2 regions of the Microbulbifer maximicatervae genome follow, and region 1 is predicted to be linked to the other one. Evidence: predicted binding sites of a transcription regulator. Region 1 holds the regulator's gene; the other holds the start of a gene.
What was found. Region 1 encodes sigma-54, which starts transcription at its own class of promoters, with help from an activator protein. Its sites were predicted from a motif close to TGGCACANNNNTTGCNNT; they were not measured.
Positions count from the first base shown of each region.

Region 2: ACJJIS_RS21145 (RtcB family protein) is a predicted target of sigma-54. The motif match lies at 4,633-4,650, and genes of this name have one in related genera.

Region 1 covers NZ_CP174334.1:971,297-977,085, forward strand. Annotated here, with positions in the region: gene mgtE (magnesium transporter) at 1-113, opposite strand, end outside; gene ACJJIS_RS04190 (HPr family phosphocarrier protein) at 213-482, opposite strand; gene rapZ (RNase adapter RapZ) at 502-1,362, opposite strand; gene ptsN (PTS IIA-like nitrogen regulatory protein PtsN) at 1,468-1,929, opposite strand; gene hpf (ribosome hibernation-promoting factor, HPF/YfiA family) at 1,933-2,223, opposite strand; gene ACJJIS_RS04210 (RNA polymerase factor sigma-54) at 2,420-3,886, opposite strand; gene lptB (LPS export ABC transporter ATP-binding protein) at 4,081-4,806, opposite strand; gene lptA (lipopolysaccharide transport periplasmic protein LptA) at 4,899-5,456, opposite strand; gene lptC (LPS export ABC transporter periplasmic protein LptC) at 5,443-5,789, opposite strand, start outside.
Region 2 covers NZ_CP174334.1:4,842,030-4,847,818, reverse strand. Annotated here, with positions in the region: gene ACJJIS_RS21165 (glycosyltransferase family 2 protein) at 1-382, shown strand, start outside; gene ACJJIS_RS21160 (TSUP family transporter) at 467-1,249, opposite strand; gene ACJJIS_RS21155 (C13 family peptidase) at 1,338-2,828, opposite strand; gene rtcR (RNA repair transcriptional activator RtcR) at 2,889-4,487, opposite strand; gene ACJJIS_RS21145 (RtcB family protein) at 4,707-5,789, shown strand, end outside.

The DNA of each region.
Region 1 (5,789 bases):
GTCTTGAGCATGCGCCGGACTTCTTGTCCCGTACCGCTATCCAGCGCGGCATACAGCTCACCCAGCTGATTCTGTGCGCGGAATTTGATTTCGGCTTGGGGAGAGCTGGGCACAACAAGTCCTTACTGCTAGTGGTGGATTTGGGAGGCGATGTAAAAGCTTAGCGATTTAATGTTTAGAGTGAGCTTTTCGTAGCAATAGTATACTGGCCTCTATTCAGCTTCGCCGAATCGATTGGAGATCAGTGTGCTGATAGCTTCCAGGGCGGCACTTTCATCTGTCCCCTCTATTTCCAGTTCCAGCTCCGTGCCTTTGCCTGCAGCTAGTAACATTAGGGCCATCACACTTTTTCCATCTACGGCTTTACCCTGGCAATGCACTTTAATATTGGAGCAGAACTTGGAGGAAGTCTGCGCGAACTTGCTTGCAGCGCGGGCGTGCAAGCCGAGTTTATTGATGATGGTCAGTTGGTGTTTCTGCATTGCGCTGCTCGACAAAAATCTATTTTTGTTGCTCCCTGTGGCGTATCTGGACGTTATCAAACTCTTTAGAAAATTTCTTTACCAGCTGTTCAACCATATAAACTGATCGATGTCGGCCCCCAGTGCAGCCGATAGAGACACAGGTGTAGCTGCGATTACTTTTCTGGTAGGAGGGTAGCCAGTTTTCCAAAAAGTTGGTGATGTCAGCCTCCATCTTTGCGGTCTCTGGGTGAGAGCGCAAGAATTCAGCGACCTCGATATCCTTACCGGTTTTTTCTCTTAGAGCTGGTTCCCAGTAGGGGTTGGGTAGACAGCGCAAGTCAAAAATCAAGTCTGAATCCACAGGCACCCCATACTTGAACCCAAAGGACTGGAAAAGAATCGCCATGCTGTTTGATTGTTCACCAACAACACGATTTTTAATCAGTTCGCGCAGTTGGTGCAAACTCAGGGTGCTGGTATCAATAACCATATCCGCGATGGTTGAGATAGGGGTGAGAAGCTCTTTTTCCTGATTGAGAGCTTCTAGCAAATGGGTGCAATCATTGCTGAGAGGGTGCTTTCGTCTGGTCTCACTGAATCGCTGTACTAAAACCGGCTCGCGGGCATCGAGATAGATAACATCACATTGAACCCCTGCCTCGCGCAAGGACTCAATAACACTGGGAGCCTGTCTAATGTCTTGCCAGAGGTTGCGGGCATCGACACCCAGGGCCAGAGGTGTGTTTTCTTTTGGCGGTTGTGCCTTGACCCTCTTAACCAGCTCCGGGAGCAGGCTGGTGGGAAGGTTGTCGATACAATTGAAGCCGACATCTTCCAGTAATTGCAGTGCAGAACTTTTTCCGGAGCCGGAGCGTCCACTAATTATCACCAAGCGCATGGAGAGCCCTTTTCTTTGATCAAGTCTTTATTATTTCGCTTGTTGCACTACCTGAACAATGAGGCGAATGTCAGCTCTGAGACTCAGTTACTAACAAAACCTCCTCTAGGCGGCTGCAGTACTATCAATAGCGAGGGCATATAGCTCATCACTACTTTGTGCTTGCCTTAGCTTATCTCTAACCTGGCTGTTGGAAAACAGAGCGGCGATTTCGGCTAGCGTATCCAGATGTTCCTGCTCAGCATCTTCGGGGACCAGAAGAGTAAATAGCAAATCGACAGGCTGGCGGTCGACAGAGTCAAAATCAATGGCGGGCTGGGTGGTACAGAGAACCCCAATGGGGCTATCACAGCCGGGCAGCCTGCAATGGGGAATGGCAACACCATCGCCGATACCGGTGGAACCAAGGCGCTCACGGGCGATCAGTTGGTTAAAAACTGTATCGGAGTCGTGTTGGGGATATTGTTCGGCGATGGCCTGGGCAATATTGAGCAGTAGCTTTTTTTTGCTGCTCCCCGCCAGATGGCAAAGGCTAAGGCGGGGAGAGAGTAATGCTTCCAGTGTCATAGTTCAGCGATGGTTCTGCAACTTCTCTTTGTGTTTTTTCAGTTGGCGGTCCAGCTTATCGGTGAGCGCATCAATTGCCGCGTACATATCTCTGTCTTCGGATCCAGCACAGAGGTCGTGACCGTTTATATGTACCGTCGCCTCAGCTTTTTGGATCAGTTTCTCGACGGATAAAATTACTTGCGCGTTGGTGATGTTGTCGTAATGTCTGGACAGCTTCTCCATTTTGCTTTCGCAGTAGCTGCGCATAGGTGAGGTAACGTCGACGTGGTGGCCACTAATATTGATCTGCATGGATTTCTCCTTAAAGGTGCATCACAAGCCGGCGCTCACCCCCTATCGGGTCGCAACCCTACTAGGAAGTGGGCCAGAATGGAAGGATACACTCAAATTTTGGATTTTGGTTGCAGGTTGGGGGCGGAAGGTGCCAGTAGCGTATGACTGAAGGTGGGTTAGGGGTCAGATTAATTGGCTGTGTTTGGGTTGTAACTTAAATGAGCCTCTTTCTCTCACTTGAGGAGGGGATACCCATAGATTCGCGGTATTTCGCTACCGTTCGGCGCGCAACCTTGATGCCTTGCTTGTCCAGCTCCTGAGTGATCTTGTTATCTGATAGCGGCTTTCGAGGTACTTCTGTGTCAATCAGCTTGCGAATCAGGGCTCGAATGGCGGTGGATGACGCATCCTCACCGGAATCTGTACTGACGTGGCTTGAGAAGAAATATTTGAGTTCGAAAACTCCCCGTGGAGTCAGCATATATTTTTGAGTGGTCACTCGGGATATGGTGGATTCATGCATGCCAATGGTTTCAGCAATATCTGCCAGAACCATTGGTCGCATTGCCTCTGGGCCTTCCTCAAAAAAGCCTTGCTGCTTATCCACAATGGACGTAGCGACCTTTAGCAGGGTGTCGTGGCGGCTCTGCAGGCTCTTCAAGAACCAGCGGGCCTCCTGCAAGTGATCCCGCATGAAATTGTTTTCCCGGGAGTTGTCCGCCCGTTTTACCAAGGAGGCGTAGTGGCCATTAATCCGGATCTTGGGAGTGATTTCTGGATTGAGTTCGACCAGCCAGCGGTGATCCTTGCGGGACACAATAATGTCGGGAATGACATAAGCGGGCTGTTCCCCGCTGAACTCCTCACCTGGGTTGGGGGTTAGTGTCTGGATAAGGCGGATCACTTCGCCGAGCTGGGCTTCGTTGAGGCGTGTGCGTCGGGTGAGTTGCCTGAAATCCCTTTTTCCAAGTAATTCCAAGTGGCGCTCAATAATGGTCTGCGCTTCGTTTAGCCACGGAGTTTCCGCTGGTAGCTGCTTGAGCTGGAGTAGAAGGCATTCTTGGAGGTTTCTGGCCCCACAGCCAGCTGGTTCGAATTGTTGTACAGCTTTAAGGACTGCAACTACTTCATCTTCTTCGAGCTGAAGGGAGGTGGCTACGTCATCAACGGTGGTATTGAGAAGACCGTTTGGGTTGATGGCGTCAATAAGGTGCTCGCCGATCCATTTATCGTGACTGGAAAGTGCTGTCAGGTTTAATTGCCAGCGCAAGTGGTCTTGAAGTGTGTCGGTGGAAGAGTTGCGCTCAAAATTGGGGTCGTCGCCCTCGGTGGGGCCACTGTAGCTGCTGTAAATGTCGTCCCAGTGAGAATCAACGGGCAGCTCTGTTGGAATATCCTGGTTCCAGTCGGAATCACCAAGCTCTTTTTCCTCAGCGGCTGCGTGGTTTAAATCCTCTCCTACAGCGGCTGGAGGCTCTTGTTGTGCGTTGCTCTCGTTATTGGCTGTTGCTTGTTGAGCCAGGTCTTCACCCTCAGCTTCCAGCATTGGGTTGCTGTCGAGGGCTGCCTGGACTTCTTGCTGTAAATCTAGTGTGGAGAGCTGCAGGAGGCGTATTGCCTGCTGCAACTGGGGGGTCATGGTTAGCTGTGCGCCGAGCTTGAGCTGGAGAGACTGCTTCATAATTTAAAGTTGCAGGCCAGTGCGACAAAGGGTTCGTCAAAATTAACCCGAGATGGCGCAGACTACCTTGGCCCTCAAACTATTACAAGCAATAAGCATGCCGACTATTGCCTGCCAGGAGGTCGATTTCTATGTGAAGTATGATATGTTTTTCGAAATTTTACCTATTTAGTTACGCCTGTCATCATTTGCCATTAAATGGTGAACTCGTGTCCCAAATAGACTTCGCGCACTTGCTGGTTAGCGAGGACATCATCGGGCGTGCCTGAGGCAATAATATGTCCCTCGCTAACGATATAAGCAGTTTCACAGATATCCAGGGTTTCCCTTACGTTGTGATCTGTGATCAAGACGCCGATATCCCTGTCCCGCAAGTGGCGAATAATGTGTTTGATATCGTTCACTGAAATAGGGTCTACACCAGCAAAGGGTTCATCGAGCAAGACAAAGCTTGGGTCTGTAGCCAGGGCTCGTGCAATCTCCACCCTGCGCCGCTCTCCGCCGGATAGGGCCATTCCTAGGCTGTTTTTAATGTGTGTGATGTTGAACTCTTCGAGCAACTCCTGGGCTTGCTCTTCGCGCTCTGCACGATTGAGCCCTTTTCGGGTTTCGAGGATTGCGAGAATATTGTCGCGTACAGACAGGCGTCGAAAAACAGAGGCTTCCTGAGGTAGGTAACCGATCCCTTTGCGGGCGCGCCCGTGCATTGATAGGCGGGTAATATCTTCGTTATCGATCAGGACTTGCCCGGCATCGGCCTGCACCAGCCCAGCGATCATATAGAAGCAGGTGGTTTTCCCAGCTCCGTTGGGGCCAAGTAAGCCAACGACCTGTCCGCTTGACACGCTGACAGATACATCTTGGACAACTTTTCTTTTCTTATATTGTTTGGCGAGGTGTAACGCTTGTAGCGTTGGCATAATGAGTCCTGAAATCTAACCGCGGCCGAGAGGGGCAGCGGATTACATCATTGTAAATAGCGCTGTTTTACAGGCATTGAAATTTGGATGAACTACTGGTCTGTGTCGGTATTAGCTTCAGCAGGCTCGCTGGCTTCGGTGCTCTCAGGTTTCCAGATCATCTCAACTCTGCCTTGGCCAGGCTGGCTGCGAGCGCTCATTTGCTCAGTTGCGAGATCGTAGTCGATTTTCTCCGCAGTTAGGGTGTTGCCATCGCGATCGATATAAGCTTGCCCGGTGAGCTGCAGTTCTTCAGAGCTGATGACATACTCGATGCGCTCAGCACGGGCTTTAACAGGCTCTTCGCTCTCCAATATCTTTTGTTGGAAGTGCGCGGGGCGGCCCACAGCAATGACTCGGCTGATTTCATCGCTTGCGGTAAAGTAGACTTCCACGCGATCTGCCCTGATTTGGAGGGAGCCCTGCGTGATGACCACATTGTCACTATAAACCACTAAATTATTGGCGCGGTCGGCTGACATAGATTCCGAGCCCACAGAGATTCTTTGGGTTCTATCGTCAGGTAAAGCCTGTGCTACGGTGGTAATAGCTGCCAGCGTAATCGCAGTGAAGGTCTTAAGCATAGAGGGATAGCGGTTATTGGGTGTCATAGCTGCTCTTCACGTCGGATAGAATTTCCATCCGGTTTTCTTTCAGGTAAGCGCGCATCCCCGTTCCTTCAGTGCGGTTGGGGCCGGAGCTAATAGTAACAACTTTGTCGGTCTCGGCGAATTCCCTGTCAGGGAAGATTGTGATTCGCTGTGTCTCCAATTGGATGCCATTCGGGCCAGGGAGTTCATCAATTTGAACGTCGCCACTAAGTACGATACGTTCTCCTCGATTGAAGGCCACACCCCTTTTGGACCGAGTTGCCCACTTGGGCTGGTCGTCCGTATAGAACAGCATGCGCGGCTCTTTAAGGTTGGCTCGATCCCGACGTTTAA
Region 2 (5,789 bases), 1.4 Mb from region 1:
AGATAAGCAGAGTTTGGTGAGAGAGTGGTATTCTGACTGCAATAAGATGGATAAATATTTAAATCTATTTTATAGGTTGCTGCCATCAAAGCTATCTAGCTATATACGACATAATGGTTTTAGATACTCCATGAGCAGAGGGTTTCAAAATACTTATTATCGACTGCCTGACTGGGTAAAGTCACTGATAAAATTTACCAGGAAAAGAGCCAAGAGAAGAGTTTCCAATGATGAATTACTAGAGAGATTAGAATATCTAATAAAACAGGGACGGTTTGAGCAGTATATGTCGATAATCAATGAAGATTTTGAAAGCAAGCTATCGAATCAAGTCACCGAGATCAAGAAGGAGTTGATGGAGCTTAAAAAAGAAGTTCATTAAAGATCTTTTTAGATGCTCCATAAAACAATCCAAAGTCTTAATATTTAATCTGATTTTTCTGAGTTCCAGCCACCTCCTTACCTTTCAGAAGATATAATCTATCCATCCCATAGAGTGGATATATTTTATTAACATTCCACCACACATAAGAACTACCATTCCCCGTAAATAACCAGGATTAATTTTAAATAGAAAATGAGATCCCAGCCAGGCACCTATAACTTGTCCAATCATCATTAAGATTCCCGCAGCCCATAAAACTTGACCGGCGAATAAGAATACGATTAAAGATGCGATATTAGTGGAAAAGTTGAGAGGTTTTGCATTGGCCGTGGAGGTTAGTAAATCCTGTCCCCTACAGGCAACGCCTGATAAGGCAAAAAATGATCCAGTTCCGGGGCCAAACATACCATCATAGTAACCAATAAATGGGATTACGCCATATTGGTATTTCTTCCTTGAGACCTTGGGTTTAGTACTACTATGAGTAAAGGATGGAGAAACTATAAAATAAATAGCGATAAATAAAAGAACAGCAGGGATAATAAATGACAAAACATCAGTATTGATGAACTGTACTGCTATTGTGCCCATGGCTGCGCCAATAAAGGCAAATAACATTAGATTTTTAATTCCATCCCAACTGATCTTGTTGTTTTTAAGCATCATGTAGGTAGCAGTTGCAGTACCAATACTGCCTTGTAATTTATTGGTGCCCAAGGCAGCTAGTGGCGGGACGCCACTAAGAATAAGGGCCGGTACAGTTATCAGGCCGCCCCCACCTGCTAGTGTATCAAGTAGGCCCGCAATAACGGCGACGAAAAACAATATAAACAATAACTCTACAGAGAGGCTAGCGAACTCCAAGAAGGTATCTCCTTTCGCTTGGTATTATGGTAGATAGTGATTAGTACCAAAAATAATTTTTTAGTCGGTTTGCACCGGAATTCCAAAATTAATAAATCGATTTTTTTCCATGCCACCACATTAGGAAATTCTCTCCCACTGAATATTGGGGCAGGGAGTGGCGGCTTCTTTTAATCCCCTGTTCCTGTTCCATCTCGGTTACTTTTAACTTGGCGGCTTCAAACCATGCCTCAGGATTATTCACTCCCTGATTGAGGGCTTCACCGTAAAGCGCGGAACTAAACCAGGTGCGCTCGGAATCATCGCTACATCCAAAGGAGCTGCGATCCGCAGCGGCCGAAGTAAAGATGACCCGATTGGGGCTATGTAGGGCTTCTACCCATTGACCGGAAAAGCAGGCTGAAACAACGATCCACTGGTACTGGGCGTTAATATTGTTCAGCAATCGTTGCCCATCTTTCAGTGAGAAATCATTTAGGGGAATCTCCCCTTCGGCAATTTTGAAATCCCCATTTCGAGCACCATGGCTGACCAGGTGTATAAGAAGTAAATCTTCTTTGGGGTCCATTAACTGATCAATAGCATTGAGGCTTTCCTGGATACTGGTGCGGGTAGCTAGGGGGAAACCGTATCCGCCGCCGTTACTGAGGCGCAGCATACGTTGGTCAATGCTAAAGGCTTCGTCGAGGCGCTCTGCCACCCAGTCCAGCTCCCTTGCGAATACTGGAGAGGTGCCATCACCACCTATCAGTAGGGTATAAATATCGCGCACGCCGGGCCTCTGCGAGGGGAGGGCTTTTATAGCGTCATGTAAGCGCTCACTTTCGCTATAGAGACGGATTTCTGCTTGGGCACCGGGAATATTCGTCTGTGCGCGCCAGGCGTCTTCGCTGGGGTAATAGGTACCACCGGAAAAATAGGCAGACTCCTCGACAGTGTTTCCTTCTGCATCCGTACTTATTCGTACACCTTCGCCTTCTGCTTCTCCATAGCGAAAAGTGGCACGGATAATCGTACCGTCAGGCTGGGTGAGTTCACCTTCGCCGGAATAGGAGCCGTACTCGAAGCTGCCGGTATAGCGATAGCCATCGCTATCTGAGTAGCTGCCCTGTATTAAATATCCGTGTTCAAAGGTGCCCAAATAAAGGCTGCCATCTTCCGCAGTGAGTTTGCCTTCGCCGTGGGGATCAAAGTCTAAAAACTCACCATGATAGCTCCCATCTTCATCCCAATTTAAAGTACCGTTTTGCAGCTCCCCTTCATGGAATTCTCCCGCCCATTCATTTTCATCGCAGTTATAGCGACCTTTGCCGTGGGGTTCTCCATTGAGGAATTCCCCTTTATAGCTACAGCCATCACTTCCAGTTAACTCACCTTCACCTGTCATGCGACCTTCTTGAAAGTCGCCACGATAATGGCTTCCGTTGGGCCATTCGAGCTGACCCCGTCCATGAAACAGACCGTTAAGCATCTCGCCTCTGTAAACAGAGCCATCTGGCAAGGCGGTACCACCTGCGAACTGGGTTGGCTCACAGGCGCTGAGTAAGAAAATAAACGGGGTTAAATAGGTGTATTTCATTCCATGATCCAGCATCCGGCTTTTGGAATCAGACTAACAAAAAATGATGCTAAGTGGCCTCTATGTTTTATTCAGCTGGTCGAATTTAAGACCGTATTTATCTAAAAGTTGGCGTACCCGGTGTGAGTCGTTGTTGGATTTTTTTGAGGTGCGGCTCACTTGAAATAATTTGCGTCCGGCCTCGGCCATCGAGTTGGATTCTTCACAAACTTGAATTAGCCCAGCAAGTTTGATTTGCTCGTAGTAATCCATCTGTTCGATCTGATCAGGGCCCAACAGTGCTTCAATGTGGGCAAGAGGTAGTGATGAATCTGTTAGTGGATTTTGCCATTTAATTCGCAGCCTATGGAGTTCCTCTTCCACCACTTGAGTCGTGATACGCCCACCGTCGGCGAGGGTACCCATACGCAAGATACTGGCGTTAAGATCGCGAAAGTTCGCAGACCAGCTGGCCTCGCGGGAGCGCCCAAAACTCAGGTACTTTTCCCGTGCTGCTCTATTAAAGCTGACAAGATGCCCGGATTTCCTGGAGAAAGCCTCTAACTCAAAATCTATATTGGGTTCCAGGTCTTCAATGCGCTCTCGTAGAGAGGGCAGTCGGTAGGTCCATAGATCGATACGGGCGAGCAGGTCCGCACGAAATTTACTTTCTTGGCAGAGCTGTACCAGATCCCGGTTGGTACCGGCGATCAGCTGGAAGTGACTGCTTACTTCCTTATCAGAACCGAAAGGCATAAAGCGTTTATGCTCAATCGCACGCAATAACATGGCCTGCTCGTCCAGTCCCAACTCACCGATTTCATCGAGAAACAGCAGGCCCTTATCTGCTTCCATTAGCAAGCCTGGACGGTGGGTGGTGGCACCGGTATAGGCGCCTTTACGATGGCCGAACAGGGCGGACATGGCATTTTCGCCGCGCAGGGTGGCGCAGTTAACGGCTACCAGGCCACCCTCCAGCTTGCCCCGCTGCTTGCGTAGTTCAAAGACACGCTGGGCCAGCTGGGATTTACCTGCCCCTGTGGGACCGGTAATTAGTATGGGGGCGTCGGAGCGAATCGATACCTGCTCCAGCTGCTCGATCATCTGGTTAAAAGCGAGATTGTTGGTCTCGATTCCCCCCTTCAGATAGGTGGTGCCCTCCTGGTGTTCCCTCTGGAAGCGCGAGGCAATCTGGTCGTATTTGGACAGGTCCAAATCGATGATTTGGTATTCGCCCGGCAAGCTACTGTTCTTTCGCGCCGGGGAAGTTTGCAGCAGACGCCCGGGGAAATACCCCGCCTCTGTTAACAGGTACAAGCAGATCTGAGCTACATGGGTACCGGTGGTGATATGCACCAGGTACTGCTCGTCATCCGGCTTGAAGCTATAGGCGCGGGCGAAATCCAGCAGATTGCTATACACGCTCTCGAAATCCCAAGGGTCATTGAAGTTCACCCGGTGGTGGACCACTTCGGTCTCTGGAGAGACCCGCGCAATATCTTCTGTGACCTGATCAGCCAGGTTTTTTGAGTGGTTGTCGAAAAGGAGCTCCAGCCTATCGATCAATAGGTCATCGTGCTGGCACATGGAAATGTTTGGGCGCCACTTATCCCAGCGCTTGTCGCCTTTGCCGCGCCGGTCCTTACTGGTACCGAGAATACTGATAGCGATTGTCTTCATGCTATCTAAAATATGATTTAACTATCAAAAAAGATAGATATTTATGAATCCCCTGTCTCAAGAAATCTACTAAAAAATCCTGAGATAAAAAATAAATCGTTAAAAAACAATGGGTTACAAGTATTTTTCAGCTGTCTACAAAAGTTGGCACCCAATTCGCTATATCAATAACTAAATGAAACACATGAATACCAAGCGCGGTTTCAAAAGGAGTGGAAGATGAAACCAATGCCATATGAAGTAATGCAGGCAGGTGGGGTACCGATTAAGTCTTGGACCCTGGGTGTGCCTTTTGAAGATGAAGCCAAAGCGCAGCTCAAAAATATCTCGCAGATGCCATTCGTCCATAAATGGGTGGCGGCGATGCCTGATGTACATCTGGGCAAAGGCGCCACCATTGGCAGCGTGGTCCCAACTCTGGGGGCAGTAATTCCCGCTGCCGTAGGGGTGGATATTGGCTGCGGCATGATGGCGGTTCGCACCAGCCTGACGGCGGCGCAACTGCCAGACAACCTGGCTGGAGTGCGCAGCGCCATCGAATGCGCTGTGCCCCACGGCCGTACTGGACGACACCGGGGGAGAGGGCGGGATAAGGGGGCCTGGGAGAACCCACCGGACGATGCACTTGCTGGTTGGGTGCCTCTAGCCGCCCAGTTTGAACTGCTCAAAGAGAGGCATCCAGTATTAAAAAATACTAATAATATCAATCATTTGGGAACACTTGGCACAGGCAATCACTTTATCGAGATGTGCCTGGATGAACAGGGTAGCGTGTGGTTGATGTTGCATAGTGGCTCTCGGGGAGTGGGAAATCGAATAGGTACTTACTTTATTGAGAAAGCCAAGCGGGATATGGAGCGCTGGCATATCCACTTACCGGACAGTGACCTGGCCTATTTCCCGGAAGGTACAGAGCACTTTGATGACTATGTGCAGGCGGTGGAGTGGGCGCAGGAGTTTGCCCGTATCAATCGCGAAGTAATGATGGTGCGAACTATTAGCGCGGTGAAGCAGGCCCTGGGGATGGATTTTGAGGCACGGATGGAAGCGGTGAATTGTCACCACAATTACGTTTCCCGTGAGCATCATTATGGCAAAGATGTGTTGGTGACCCGGAAAGGCGCTGTAAGAGCGCGTGCCGGCGAAATGGGTATTATTCCCGGTAGTATGGGGGCCAAGTCATTTATTGTGCGGGGGCTGGGTAACGAAGAAAGCTTCTGTAGCTGTAGCCATGGGGCCGGACGAGTGATGTCCCGTACCAAGGCCAAAAAGCTGGTCTCCCTGGAAGAGCATCGCGCGGCC